Regions from separate parts of the Labrenzia sp. THAF35 genome, predicted to be linked through region 3. Evidence: riboswitches for the same ligand, from Rfam matches in the RefSeq annotation. Region 3 holds a riboswitch; each other region holds the start of a gene.
What was found. A riboswitch is a leader RNA that binds a small molecule or an ion and turns the genes downstream of it on or off. The one in region 3 is predicted to bind thiamine pyrophosphate.
Positions count from the first base shown of each region.

Region 1: it holds a riboswitch for thiamine pyrophosphate, as region 3 does, so the genes downstream of both, FIU93_RS15425 (hydroxyethylthiazole kinase) here and FIU93_RS10460 (ABC transporter permease) in region 3, are expected to answer to the same signal.
Region 2: it holds a riboswitch for thiamine pyrophosphate, as region 3 does, so the genes downstream of both, thiO (glycine oxidase ThiO) here and FIU93_RS10460 (ABC transporter permease) in region 3, are expected to answer to the same signal.
Region 4: it holds a riboswitch for thiamine pyrophosphate, as region 3 does, so the genes downstream of both, thiC (phosphomethylpyrimidine synthase ThiC) here and FIU93_RS10460 (ABC transporter permease) in region 3, are expected to answer to the same signal.

Region 1 is NZ_CP045380.1:3,373,613-3,377,254, forward strand. Features, by position in the region: gene FIU93_RS15410 (DMT family transporter) at 1-631, shown strand, start outside; gene FIU93_RS15415 (hypothetical protein) at 863-1,270, opposite strand; gene FIU93_RS15420 (Lrp/AsnC ligand binding domain-containing protein) at 1,292-1,528, opposite strand; TPP riboswitch at 1,736-1,846, shown strand; gene FIU93_RS15425 (hydroxyethylthiazole kinase) at 1,915-2,688, shown strand; gene thiD (bifunctional hydroxymethylpyrimidine kinase/phosphomethylpyrimidine kinase) at 2,725-3,531, shown strand; gene FIU93_RS15435 (TRAP transporter substrate-binding protein) at 3,533-3,642, shown strand, end outside.
Region 2 is NZ_CP045380.1:4,975,495-4,979,136, reverse strand. Features, by position in the region: gene FIU93_RS22940 (pirin family protein) at 1-260, opposite strand, end outside; gene FIU93_RS22935 (DNA topology modulation protein FlaR) at 407-931, shown strand; TPP riboswitch at 979-1,099, shown strand; gene thiO (glycine oxidase ThiO) at 1,261-2,238, shown strand; gene thiS (sulfur carrier protein ThiS) at 2,222-2,419, shown strand; gene FIU93_RS22920 (thiazole synthase) at 2,425-3,198, shown strand; gene FIU93_RS22915 (thiamine phosphate synthase) at 3,195-3,642, shown strand, end outside.
Region 3 is NZ_CP045380.1:2,271,342-2,274,983, reverse strand. Features, by position in the region: gene FIU93_RS10465 (ABC transporter substrate-binding protein) at 1-669, opposite strand, end outside; gene FIU93_RS10460 (ABC transporter permease) at 692-1,537, opposite strand; TPP riboswitch at 1,595-1,701, opposite strand; gene FIU93_RS10455 (hypothetical protein) at 1,783-3,555, opposite strand.
Region 4 is NZ_CP045383.1:3-3,644, reverse strand. Features, by position in the region: gene repB (plasmid partitioning protein RepB) at 1-76, opposite strand, end outside; gene repA (plasmid partitioning protein RepA) at 80-1,273, opposite strand; TPP riboswitch at 1,543-1,668, shown strand; gene thiC (phosphomethylpyrimidine synthase ThiC) at 1,760-3,568, shown strand.

The sequences.
Region 1 (3,642 bases), 1.1 Mb from region 3:
GCCGCTCTTCGTGGTGGTGCTGGCGTTTCTGCTCCTTGGCGAAAAGGTGCGGGTCTATCGCTGGAGCGCAGTAGGTGTCGGCTTTGTCGGCATTCTGGTTGTGCTGTCACCGCATCTGGGTGACGCGGAGTTGGACAGCAACTCGATGATCGGGGCCTTGATCGGCCTGACAGGAGCCGGCTTTGCCGCGCTCGCCATGATCACCGTGCGCAAGTTGTGCGAGACGGAGCGCACGTCCACGATCGTTACCTGGTTTGCGGGCATGTCGTCCGTATTGTCGCTGCTCACGCTGCCGTTGGGCTTTTTGCTGCCGGGTCAGGCCTGGATCATTCCGGACCTGCCCACGGCAGGTCTGCTTCTGCTGATCGGCCTTGCAGGCGGTGTCGGCCAGATCCTGCTGACGCAGAGCTACCGGTTCGCGGATGCCTCCACCATTGCCCCGTTCGACTATGTCAACATGCTGTGGGCGATCATTGTCGGTTGGGTAGTGTTCAGCGAAACGCCTTTGCCTGCAGTGGTGCTGGGGGCGCTGATCGTGATTGCCGCCGGTATTTTCGTCATCTACCGCGAGCACAAGCTCGGGCTGGACCGGACAAAGGCACGCCGGGCGTCATCGCCCTCGCGTTCGTAGGGGGAGAGACAAGAGGGCAGGTCCCGCTGTCTTCCCCGTCATTCCGGACAAGCACAGCAATGCTGTGCACCGATCCGGAATCCAGACTTATTTCGCGCCTTAGGCGCGGCATTAAACAAAGAGAGAAGAGTTCGCTTTGCTCACGCTGATGCGCTGGATCCCGGATCGGCACGCAGCTTTACTGCGCTTGTCCGGAATGACGGCGAATGCGGGTGGTTTCCGAAATCGGCCTTACTGCGACTTGTATTCGAACCGCTCAACAGCGCTCTTGGTGCCGTCCTTGAAGATCAGCTGCACGCTGATCGACTGGGCCGACCCCAGGGGCAGCTCCAGATAGGGCTTGTCCTTCAGAACGACATTCTGGTTGTCCGGGTCACAGGCTTCCAGTTGCCATTCCTGCTCAATCGGGTCGTCGTTCAATCCGTAGAAGACATAGTCGATGCCGCACTTCCAGGATTCCAGGTGGGTGAAATAGATCAGCTCCTGGCCCTGCCAGTCGCGGAATGACACCCAGTTGGCTTTGGTAAGGTCCAGGATCTGCTTGATCTGCTCCGGCGGCATGCCTTGCGCGGACGCGGTCGAGCCGATCGGAGCAAGAGCGAGGGGCAGGCAAAGGGCGGCGATTTTAATGAGTTTCATGGAAAATTTCCGGGTCTGAGTTCAGAAGGCCTTGAAGGTAATGATGGTTTTGGTGTCCTGAATGCCGTCGATCGGGTGGACCTTCTCGTTCACGAAGTGGCCAATGTCCGAGCCGTCGTCGACATAGAATTTCACCAGAAGATCGTAGTCGCCGGAGGTGGAGTAGACTTCGGACGCAATTTCCGCATCGGCGATCGCATTGGCGACCTGGTAGGTCTTGCCCAACTGGCATTTGATCATCACGAAAAACGGTACCATGGGGCGCTCCGGGCAGTTGGTGTTTGAAGGGGGTGAACGTGTCACCTGAACCATCAGCCGGGCTGTTCGGTCAGCCAAACATGCCGGGCAACAGATTCACGAAAGCAGACTAGGACATCGCCTATCTCCTCCCGCCAGTCAATTGCCGAGTAGCCGCTCTGCACAAGGCGGGTCTTGCAATCGCACGGCCGGCTTGTTAGCAGTGCAATCATCTCATGGGGGTGCCCGGCCATCCTGGACCGGGCTGAGAGGCGGCCTGCCAACTCCTTGAACCTGATCCGGCTGATACCGGCGGAGGGATTTGAGATCATGATGCACACACCACTCCCTTCAACACGTCTTTTCCGGAATACCGGCAACGGGCTTTCTGTCGCAGGAGAGCCGTCATGAGCCTTTCCGTCGCTGCTTCCACACAGGCCCTGAGCGCCGAACAGGTCTTCACCCTTCTGGAAAGGGTGCGGCAGAAAACGCCGCGCGTTCACGCCATCACAAACGCGGTCGCCCAGAGTTTCACCGCCAATGTGCTGCTTGCGCTCGGTGCCGTTCCTTCCATGACCATCGCGCGGGAGGAAGTTGCCGCCTTTGCCGGCGGGGCTGATGCGCTGCTGGTGAACCTCGGCACCCTCGACGAGGAACGCCGTGCGGCCATTCCGCTGGCGATCGAAGCTGCCAGGACTGCCGGACGTCCGGTTTGTGTCGATCCGGTTTTCGTCAACCGGTCTCCCGTGCGCTGCGCCTATGCACGCGAATTGCTGGGCCTGAAGCCGGATCTGGTGCGGCTCAATCCGGAAGAACTCAACGCTCTCTTGCCGGAGCGGGCGGATGCTGATGCATTGATCGAGGCCGGAACGGTTTTTGCGGTTACCGGCCCAGAAGACAGGGTCGAGAGCCGCGGCGAGGATTTCCTGCTGCGCGACGGCGATCCACTGATGTCACGCGTGACGGCCACCGGCTGTGCCGGCGGTGCGGTTCTGGCGGCGTTCCTGAGTATCGAAAAGGACAGGGCGCTTGCAGCTGCTTGCGGACTGTCCGTCTTCAACATTGCCGGCGAAATCGCTGCCGGCCGGTCAGGCGGGCCAGGCAGTCTGGTGCCGGAGTTGCTCGACGCACTCTATTGCCTGACTGACCGCGACATTGAAGCCCGTCTCAAGACCGGCTGACGCAGGCTTTTCGGCATCTACTCCCAGGAGGTTCCCATGACCGCAATTGCGGTAACCATTGCAGGATCGGATTCCGGCGGCGGAGCCGGCATTCAGGCTGATCTCAAGACCTTTTCCGCAAACGGCGTCTTTGGTGCCAGTGTTATTGCAGCCCTGACGGCGCAGAACACGCTCGGCGTCAGCGCCATCCATGATGTGCCGCCGGAGTTCGTGCGGGCCCAGATGACAGCCGTCTTCTCGGACCTTGCCGTCAAGGCGACAAAGATCGGCATGCTGTCGCGTGTCGATACGATCGAGGTGGTAGCTGAGGGGCTTCGGGCACATGAGACAGGCCCGGTTGTGCTCGACCCGGTGATGGTGGCTGCCTCCGGTGACCCGTTGCTTGCCGACAGTGCGGTCGACACGCTGATTGCCTTGCTGCTGCCGCTGGCCGATATTGTTACCCCGAACCTGCATGAAGCTGCCCGCATGTTGCAGGGCGATGTTGCCGCTGACGAAACGCAAATGCAGGCGCAGGCAGAACGTCTGCTCGGTCTTGGAGCCAACGCGGTTCTGCTCAAGGGCGGGCACGGGTCTGGCGCGAATAGCGCCGATCTGCTTCTGGATCGCAACGGCAATGCGGTCTGGCTCAGGTCAGAGCGGATCAAGACCGACAACACGCATGGCACCGGTTGCACCCTGTCATCCGCGATTGCCTCAGGTCTCGCCAAGGGGCAGGACATGGAAGCGGCCGTCAGGTCCGCCAAGTCCTATATTCAGGCTGCCATCGCCGCTGCCGACACGCTTCACATTGGCAGTGGTCACGGGCCAGTCCATCATTTCCACGCGTTCTGGAGCAAGTGAGATGACCGATCAGCCAAAAACCGAAACCGGACGGATCAGCCGTCGCGGACTTCTGGGGGCTTCCGCCGCCGCCGGTGCAAGCGCATTGGCCGCCCCGGCGGTGGCGCAGGA
Region 2 (3,642 bases), 2.7 Mb from region 3:
CCTTCGAAGAGATAGGTAACTGTCGCCAACCCGATGTGAGGATGCGGGCGCACGTCGATACCGCCGCCGACCAAAAGCTCTGCCGGGCCCATCTGGTCGAAGAAGATAAACGGGCCAACCATCCGCCGCCTGGCAGACGGCAAGGCACGTCTTACCGAAAATCCGCCGAGGTCGGATGTCCGCGGTACGATGATCGTTTCAATCGGGTCACAGCTTGCAGCATTTCCAGGTACGGGATCAGGGCAATTCAACCAGCTCATCTGCCTCTCCATCAAAGAACATTCTGTCTTGCAAACTAGATAGGGCCTGCGAAGCCGAAGTGTCCATTGAACAGTCTGTTTCGGGTTTTCATCCCCTGTACAATCTGTATAACGACCGGCCCTTCCTTGCTTTTGTTTGGTGCGACATGAAACGCGTGATGATCGTTGGCGGCCCGGGCTCGGGCAAAAGCACGCTTGCCGTTGCCCTTGGGCGGAAAACCGGACTGCCGGTCTATCATATGGACAAGATCCACTACCGCTCCGGTTGGAGCGAGCGGACGCGGGCAGAGAAAGACCGGCTGACGCATGAGGTCCATCTGAAGGATGTGTGGATCTTCGAGGGCGGTCATTCAAGCACCTATGCGGAACGTCTCGAACGTGCCGACACTTTCATCTGGCTCGATGTCCCGGTGACGTGCCGCATATTTCGAGTGCTGAAACGGTCGGTGAAATACAATGGGCAAAGCCGTCCGGATCTGGCCGAGGGCTGCCCGGAGCAGTTCAACTGGCAAACTGTTGAATTCCTGAGGTTCATCTGGCGAACGAGACACTCCGCCAGAGCCAAGCTGGAGCACATCTACCGCGAACCTCCGGACCATCTGAAAGTCTATCGGTTCAGCACCCTTGCCGAAATCGACGACTTTCTGGCGCGACCCTGGCAACAAGGATGAAGGCTCATCCTGTCTCTTGACAGGTGCGCCTGACGGGCGGCACAACAGGGGCTCACCCGGGGTGCCTCCAGAAGAGGCTGAGATACTGCTGGCGCACTTGCGCAGTGCAGGGACCCGACGAACCTGATCCAGGTCATGCTGGCGAAGGGAAGGTGTTCTCGGCCAACTGCGTTCGCCACGGCAATGCTCCACCCCGGCCACCTTTCCAAGCCGAATGTCCGAAATGCGCGACCTTTTCCGGTCCTTACGGAGATCCGTTGAATGCAAGCGGGCTATCAGACATTCCGTGATGTCGAACGACTGACGTCCATCCTGGCAGGAGAGGCGGAATGAAGGTCTGTATCAAAGGGGCGGGTGTCGCCGGTTTAGCACTGGCACATGAGCTTGTCTCGCGCGGTGTGCGGGTGGAGCTGCTGGAAAAACACAAGGATCTCACCGCCAGTGCCTCCTGGCTCGCAGGCGGCATGTTGGCGCCATGGTGTGAGCGGGAAAGTGCCGAGGAAGATGTTCTGCGGCTCGGGCAAGCCTCCATTGGCTGGTGGAGCAAGGTCCTGCCGGGACAGGTTTCGCACAATGGCACGCTGGTTGTTGCCGCGCCGCGCGATACCGGCGAGTTAAGTCGCTTTGCTTCTCGAACCAGCGGCTTTGCCTGGCTCGATGCTGACGCGCTGGGCGCACTCGAACCGGACCTCGCAGGCCGATTTGCAAAGGGGCTCCATTTTGCCGGGGAAGCCCATCTCGATCCGCGGCAGGCCCTCACGGCATTGCGGGCAAAGGTGTCTGAAAGCGGTGCCAAGGTGAGGTTAGAGGCGCAGCACTTCACCGCGGCGACCGATATTGTCGCCGATTGTACCGGCATGGCCTCGCCGGATCCGCACTTGCGTCCCGTACGCGGTGAAATGCTGATCCTCCACGCGCCGGATGTCTCGCTTTCGCGGCCGGTGCGTTTTATGCACCCGCGCATCCCGGTCTATGTCGTGCCTCGTGACAACGGTGTTTTCATGGTCGGGGCAACCATGATCGAAAGCGGTGACCAGGGAGCGGTCAGTGTTCGGTCCACCATGGAACTTCTAAATGCCGCCTACAGCCTGCATCCGGGATTTGCCGAGGCAAAGATCATCGAAACCGGGGTGGGCATCCGTCCGGCATATCCAAACAATCTTCCTCGTCTCACGTTTACCGGCAACACGTTGTCAATGAACGGATTCTACCGGCACGGCTTCCTGCTTGCTCCGCATTTTGCCATGGAGGCGGCAGGCAGGATCGTGCAACACCTTCAGGAGATGTCCCTTGAAGCTAACCATTAACGGCGAACCTAAGGAAGTTGTCAGCGCGACGCTAGCTGCGCTTCTGGACGAACTTGCCTATGACCATGAGTTTCTTGCAACGGCGCGCAACGGCGATCTGGTTTGTGCTGAAGAACGAAGCGCTTGCGTCCTTCAAGCTGGCGACCGTATCGAGATCCTGTCGCCGATGCAGGGAGGATGACGCCCATGTTTGAAGTTTATGGCGAAAGCGTTGCGTCGCGTTTCCTGCTTGGAACTGCCCAGTACCCATCTCCCCAAATTCTGTCGGACACGGTGAAGGTATCCGGGGCTGAAATTCTGACGGTGTCCCTTCGGCGCGAAACGGCAGGAAGTGGCGGAGGCGGCCGGTTCTGGGACCTGATCCGGGAACTGAACGTCAAGGTGCTGCCCAACACTGCCGGATGTCATTCGGTGAAGGAAGCCGTCACCACCGCAAAAATGGCACGCGACCTTTTTGGAACCGACTGGATCAAGCTGGAAGTAATCGGTCATCACGACAGCCTGCAGCCGGATGTCTTTGGCCTAGTTGAAGCCGCACGTATCCTGAGCGATGACGGCTTCAAGGTGTTTCCCTATACGACGGACGATATTGTCGTCGGCGAACGGTTGCTTGACGCGGGGTGTCAGGTGTTGATGCCCTGGTGTGCGCCAATCGGTTCGGCGAAAGGGCCGGTCAATCCGGATGCCCTTCGTGCTTATCGCAGTCACTTCAAAGGCATCCCACTTGTTGTGGATGCCGGTCTTGGCAGACCGTCCCATGCGGCTGCTGTTCTGGAACTCGGTTTCGATGCGGTACTGCTGAATACGGCTGTCGCAAAGGCCGGAGACCCTGTCGCAATGGCCAAAGCCTTTGCAGTTGCAATTGAGGCCGGTCGCCTGGCCTATGAAGCCCAACCCCTGGAACCTCGCGACATGGCGGTTCCTTCTACCCCGGTTCTCGGAATGGCGGTGTTTGAATGAAGCTCGATCCCTTTTACCTCATCGTCGACAGTTCCGACTGGATCGAGCGGCTGGTTCCGCTTGGCGTCAAACTGGTTCAACTGCGCATCAAGGACGCGAGCGACGAAGTCCTGCGCAAGGAAATCGCAGCATCCAAGAGCGCTTGCGAAAAGCACGGCTGCCAACTTGTCGTGAACGACTATTGGCAGCTTGCGATTGAACTGGACTGCGACTTTGTCCATCTTGGTCAGGAAGACCTTGCTGACGCCGATGTCGCGGCCATTCACAAGGCGGGTCTGAAACTTGGCGTTTCGACCCATGACGGTGAGGAACTGGAAACCGCTCTTTCTGTCGAGCCCGACTATGTCGCGCTGGGGCCTGTCTATCCAACGATCCTGAAAGAAATGAAATGGGCGCCCCAAGGCGTTGAAAAGGTTGGTCGGTGGAAGCGGCAGATCGGCGAAT
Region 3 (3,642 bases):
ATCGTCCGTCTTGTCCTTGTTGACGACATAGATCAGCTCATCAAAGATCGGCACACCGTTTTCTTCCGGGAAGAAAGCCTTGCCGGGTTTGCCTTCGATTTCGAGCTGGGTGAGCTCGAAATTGCGATATGCGCCGATCACCGCATCCACCTGACCGGCAAGCAGAGAGCCTGACAACGCGAAATTGACGTTCACCAGCTCGACATCATCCATGGTCAAACCGGCCGAACGCAGCATCTGGCCCAGCATCGCGTCCTCGAAGCCGGACACGGAAAAACCGACACTCTTCCCCTTGAGGTCCTTCAGTTCCTGTATCGGGCCGTCCTTGAGCACAATGAGCGAATTGAGGGGCGTCTCCACCAGCGTACCGATCCATTTCAGCGGCAGCTCTTCCTCGATTTGCGCATGAAGCGTCGGCTGATAGGACACCGCGATATCGCCCTGCCCGGCAGCAACCAGTTTCGGCGGCATCGCCGGGTCCGCCGGTTCGATGATCTCAACCTCGAGGCCTTCTGCCTCGAAGAAACCCATGTTCTGCGCAGTTACAAGCGGCGCGTGATCCGGATTGATGAACCAGTCGAGCAGCAAGGTCAGTTTCTCACTGGCCTGTACCGGCCCCGATGCCAGCAGCCCGGCCGCCAATGCGAGTGACAGGATTTGTTTTTTCATGAGGTCCTCCGTAGAGCGGCAGCTAGGTGAGCGGCTGCCAGGGAACAAGAAGTCGGGTGAGATGGTTCACGGCAAAGCGCATGATCAGCACCATCGCCGCGAGCAGGATCAGGGCGGCGAACATCATGTCCGCCTGCATCCGGTTGCTGCTTTGAAGCATGATGAAGGCCAGGCCTCCTTTTGCCCCGGCCCATTCGCCAATGATCGCCCCCATGGGAGCGAACACCGCGGCCACCCGCAGGCCGGAGGCAAACGCCGGCAAGCCTGACGGCAGGCGAAAGAACCAGAGTTCCTTCAGGCGAGACAGACGATAAAGCCGGGCGAGATCGCACAAACCCGGGTCAAGCCGCTGCAGGCCATCGAAAAACGTCGATGTGACCGTGAAGAAGATGACCAGGATGATGACGACGATCTTGGAGGCCAGCCCGAAACCGAGCCAGAGCACCAGGATCGGCGCGATTGCGAAAACAGGCAGGGCCTGCGTCACCAGAATGGGCGGCATGGCAAATCTTGCAGCAATCGGAAACAGCCACAAAAGAACGGAAAGCAATGCCCCGGCGGCTGCCCCCAGCACAAACCCGAGCACCGTCTCATAGGCGGTGATGCCGGCATGATGCAGAAGGAAGCCTGCGTGTTTGACAAAGGCCGTAAAGACGCGGTCCGGACCCGGCATGATATAATGCTGGGTGTCAAACACATGGACGATTGCCGCCCAGATAACGACAGTCAGCAGGAGGCCGAGTATGGTCCTGGCAACAGCTTTCACAAACGCCATCATCCCGCAGCCTCCGCCGCCATTGGCCAACAGGAACGCATGAAAGCCGATACCGGCATTCGGATGTGCGGCGACCGCAGTGGTCGCAGACAAGTACGCATAGGATCTCCCGTCTTCGGACAAGCCGAAAATGACAATGGAGATCCGGGAATAGGCTAAGGATTCCGTCCCTTCGCCGGCATGACCCGGATCAGGTTCTAAGGGTTCGGCATTACGCCATCTCAGCTCCGGTAACCGGAACACCCCTCGGACCAAGGCGGACCATGCCTTGTGTGACGAAAAAAGGCAAGCCGCCGTGAGGCGGCTTCTTCAGATTTTGAAAGGAGGCAGGCTGGCGCTTAGCCGGCTTGCCAAGACGTGATCGCCTTTTCAACGGCATCTGCACCGGCGGTTCCCTTTTCCAGGGTCAAGATGCCGCGCTTGCCGTTTTCGTAAAGCATCGGAATGTCAATCCAGCCGCGTTCACGCAGCAGGGCGAGATTGCGTTGCTGCTCGTTCGGCAAGCTTGAAAGGGCAATCCAGAAAAAGCCCGGAGACACTTTCACGGAAGCGCCGATCAGCGCATCGCCACGAGCTTCTTCCGTAGGCTTCATGACCAGGCCTGGCACGTTGACGACGTCACCCGGAGCGAAGTTTTCCGGGAACTCGTACTTGATCTCGACCAGATGGCTGGCGGGCAAGGAAGTATCGTCATTCGGCTTGATGCGAATGTCGACCTTCACATCCCGCTCGGGGATTTCAATGGAGGCGCTCAGAACCGCGAGAGCCTTGCCGTCCAGATTCGTTTCTTCATCGACACCCCAAACGACAGCGCCTTGCGCAGCCGTTCCGGCACCACCGGACTCTTCCCCTTCTTCGTAAAGGATGGAGCGCTGCACCGAGGAATCCGCATCCGTAGCGGACGGAGCCGGTGAAGTTTCGTCTGGCGAAATGGCCGAGAGATTGTCTTCCGGCACCGCAATCGGGCTTTCGGTGGTCGCAGAAGACTGATCGTTTTCTCCACTCGTCACGATGGACGGCTGGGAAGGTTCGGGCGCAGCGGAAGCTGGTGTATCGACCTGCGGTGTATCGGCCGGCGCAGGCGAATCAGACTGTCCGGTAATCGTCGTCGTGGTTACCGTACGTGCATCCGGGGCAACCACATCGGTCTCGCCTTCGTTCAACAGGCGGTCGGTGTTTTTCGAAGGCTCTTCACCTTCTCCGACAGGGGCAGCGGTCGAAGGCTCCGGCGTGGTGTCCGGCTGCGTATCGACAGGCGTTTGCGAAGAAGACGCGACCGGCACGTTGCCGCTATCGGCTGTCTCATCGCCCGCAGGCATCAGGAAATAGGCTCCGGCGCCCAGGAGCACCAGCAACAGGACACCCGCAGCAATCACGATCGGAACGGTGCGGCTGCCGGATGAATCACCACGCAGCGCATCCGAAGCACTCGGCTTGGCGCGCTTGGAGCGGCTTTTCTTGGAGGCCGACTTGTCCTTCGGCTTGGCTGTTTCCTCGCCTGGATAAGCCTGATCGGCGGGATCGGCCGCACCGGTGGTATCCGCAGGCTCGAATAGGCCATCATCTGTCTGTTCCGGCTGCACAGGTCCGCCGAAAGAGGGCTCCTGGCGCACAGGCGCAGCGCCCGGGTCGGCAGCTTCCTTGGCGTGGTGAACAGCCTGGCTGGCCGCGGTGCCAAGCGCTTCGGCCTGTGTCAGGGTTTCCTTCAAGGGCGACGGAGCCGGGGTATCCACCACCGGTGCTGCAGTTGTTTCAGGTTCCTGTGGTGCAGGCGCAGGCGCTTCCGGCGCAGCCTCTGCCACCGGCTCAGCCGGAGGCGGTGTCACGGGCGGCGCGGAAACCTGCGGCGCCGGGGTCGGCGTTTCGACCTTCGGAACAGTGGGGCTGAGACCGAGGCTTTCGCGGGCGGCTTCGGCTTCCACCTTGCGAATGGCTTCTTCCAGACGCAGCTGCTCGGCCGTGATCTCGGACGGCGCCAGCGGCGGCTCATAGGCTTTCAGCTGATTGACGATGGCATTGCGCGCACGGCTGTAAACGCTTCTGCGTGCAGCACCATTGTTTTCAGGTAAAGACGCGATCGTTTTCTTCAGAATTGAATAGTAATCAGCCATCTTCCTGCCTACCGGCCGACTGCAAGGATCTGTTCTGCGGGCCCGAGATTTCGTTTCATTCTCAGGCTTATAGCAAGTTTTTCGAAA
Region 4 (3,642 bases), on a different replicon from region 3:
GATCCGATTTATTTGGATCCCCTTGGATTTCACCATCCTCGTCCGACGAAAAACTGATCAGGTCTTTGCGTGCCATCCCTTACCTCCGTCCCCAAGTCACGTTTAAGAGGTCTTCGATTTCCTGGTTCACGAGAGACATAGATTCCATTGCGCGATCATAAGTACCGCGCACAAATTGGCTTCTTTCGACTTCATACAAAGTTTGCTTGGTAACACCGGCATCAGAAATAGCAGTAGATTTAAGCATCGCATGTTGAAGCATGCGATTTCCAAATATTGAACGCATAAACCCGGTCATCTGGCTTTGTGGTCCATCGTTTGGTTCGAAGCGAGTAACCAAGTAACGCATCCAATCATAGCTGGTACGCCCTCCGGCCTTTTCGACAACACTCATCAATTCAGCTGTCATAGAAAGAAATTGGGACATAGACATAACGTCCAACATCTGTGGATGTACGGTGATCAATACTCCTGTGGCCGCACTTAAGGCCGACATCGTTAGAAAGCCAAGCTGAGGTGGGCAATCAATGACTACAACGTCGTAATAGCTTTCAACGCTTGTCAGCACCTCCCCTATTCGGGCGAAAAACATGGACGCTGAACGTCCTTCAGACATTGCTTTGGGCGTTTCATGCTCGAATTCCATCAATTCAAGATTGCCTGGAACAATATGGAGGTTTGGCGTATATGTGGATCGAATGATTTCGCTTAAGGCTCGAGGGTCTTCATAACGGATAGCACCGTAAAGCGTTTCTCCCTCGTCGACATCTAGTTCGGGTTGATGTCCGAACATCGCTGACAATGATGCTTGTGGATCAAGGTCAATTGTTAAAACGCGGTATCCACGCAACGCCAAGAACTGAGCCAAATGAGCAGATGTGGTGGTTTTTCCGGAACCACCTTTGAAGTTCATTACAGTGATAACCTGAAGCTTTTCATCTCCCCGACGGATCGGCACATATTTTGGCGTGCCATTTTTCTCGTCCAAGACCTGACGTATATGATCCATGTCCTCGACAGAATATGTGCGCCTACCGTTCTCGTTTGGTTCGGGGCCATGCCCATCAGCGGCGACCTGACGTAAATAGCCTTCCTTAATGCCAATCAATTTAGCTGCTTCTGCAGGCGAAAATCTTCGGATAGTCTTTTGAGAAGCAGGTGGAAAGATTTTTCGTTGATGTATCTGCAATTGATGAGCGAGCTCATTCGCGTCCGCCGAAAGTGTCGTTGGCAGGTGTTCAGCAGCACCTTCAACCAGAAGATTGGTGTCCATCTCGAAAAATCCTCGAACTGCGCATTTTTGAAAACTACGCCTCAAACTGCGCTGTTACAATATGCTCCGATTCGTTACCAATTTACAAACGCTTAACCAAGTGCATTTTTCAGCCTAGTTTCGACAAGAACTTCGCATTGTTGTCCGCGGACAACTTTTTGGAGTCACCCGGCACATTTCCTTCAACCTTTTGCCGCCAAAGTGACAGCACTTCCTCGTCGAGCCAAGCATCTCTGTATTGACAAACGCACGTGGATGATGGCCGATGGCAACGTTACCAGGGGTGCCCCGGCAAGGGGCTGAGATACTGCTGGGCCGTTGATTGATGGCAGCGCAGTGACCCGTTGAACCTGATCCAGTTCATACTGGCGTAGGGACGGTGCAAGCGCTGCAGTACGACGTTGCCCAGAATCCGGAGCGTCATGGCGTCTTTCCATCATTCCGGCTTCGAACTGGGTCTCCAACTTGAAAGATTGGAGCCTCAGAATGAACATTGCCACCAAGACTATTACGCCCGAAATCACCAAGGGGCCGCTGCCTGCCTCTACAAAGGTTTACAAGCCGGGCGAAATTCATCCCGATATCCGCGTACCAGTGCGCGAGATCGCAGTCCATCCGGCCGCCGGCGAACCGCCCGTCACGGTCTATGATGCCTCCGGTCCCTATACCGACCCGACCCAGGCGATCGATATTGAAATGGGACTGCCGCGCCTTCGCGCCGAGTGGATCGCCGCCCGCGGTGACACGGAGGAATATGAGGGCCGCATGGTCAAGCCGGAAGACAACGGCTTTGCCACCGGCGAGCGCCTGACACTGCAATTCCCTAACCTGCAGAAACCGCGCCGCGCCAAAGACGGCAAGACCGTCACCCAGATCGCCTATGCCCGCGCCGGCATCATCACGCCAGAGATGGAATTCATCGCCATCCGGGAAAACCTTGGTCGCAAGGCTGCAAACGAAAAGCTTCCCCGTGATGGAGAGAGCTTCGGCGCGGCGATCCCGGATTTTGTTACACCGGACTTCGTCCGCGAGGAAGTCGCCCGCGGGCGCGCGATCATCCCAGCCAATATCAACCATCCGGAAGCGGAGCCGATGATCATTGGCCGGAACTTCCTGGTGAAGATCAACGCCAATATCGGCAACTCTGCCGTCACCTCGTCGATGGCGGAGGAAGTCGAGAAAATGGTCTGGGCGACTCGCTGGGGCGCCGACACCGTCATGGACCTATCGACCGGGCGCAACATCCACAACATTCGTGAATGGATCATCCGGAATTCGCCGGTTCCGATCGGCTCGGTGCCGCTCTACCAGGCGCTGGAAAAGGTTGGCGGCATTGCCGAGGACCTTACCTGGGAAGTCTTCCGCGACACGCTGATCGAGCAGGCCGAACAGGGCGTCGACTATTTCACCATCCATGCCGGTGTCCGGCTCTCCTACATTCCGCTCACCGTCAACCGCGTTACCGGCATCGTATCGCGCGGCGGTTCGATTATGGCCAAGTGGTGCCTGCATCATCACAAGGAGAGCTTCCTTTACGAGCATTTCGAGGAGATCTGCGACATTTGCCGTGCCTACGACGTTTCCTTTTCACTTGGTGACGGCTTGCGTCCGGGCTCGATTGCCGACGCCAACGACGCAGCGCAGTTCGCCGAACTGGAAACGCTCGGAGAGCTGACGAAGATCGCCTGGGCGAAAGACTGCCAGGTCATGATCGAAGGCCCTGGTCATGTGCCGATGCACAAGATCAAGGAGAACATGGACAAGCAGCTTGCGGTCTGCGGCGAGGCGCCGTTCTACACGCTCGGACCGCTGACGACCGACATCGCGCCGGGTTACGACCATATCACCTCGGGCATCGGTGCCGCGATGATTGGCTGGTTCGGCACGGCGATGCTCTGCTACGTCACGCCGAAGGAACACCTCGGCCTTCCCGACCGCAATGATGTGAAGACCGGTGTCATAACCTACAAGATCGCCGCCCATGCCGCCGACCTCGCCAAGGGTCATCCGGCAGCGAAGGTCCGCGACGACGCCCTGTCGCGCGCCCGTTTCGAGTTCCGCTGGGAGGACCAGTTCAACCTCGCGCTCGATCCGGAAACGGCCCGTTCGATGCATGACGAGACCTTGCCGAAGGAAGCCCACAAGGTCGCGCACTTCTGCTCCATGTGCGGTCCGAAATTCTGCTCCATGCGGATTTCCCACGATATCCGCGACGCTGCTCGTCAAGAGGGCATGGAGGCGATGGCAGTCAGATATCGTGCTGGCGGCGATCTCTACATGCCAAAGGATCTGTAGTTCATTCGCAGAGGGGAGGGGAGATTCGAGGGGAGGGGTTTAGGGCTCCCTTCGCCCGATGGCCTACCGCTCGA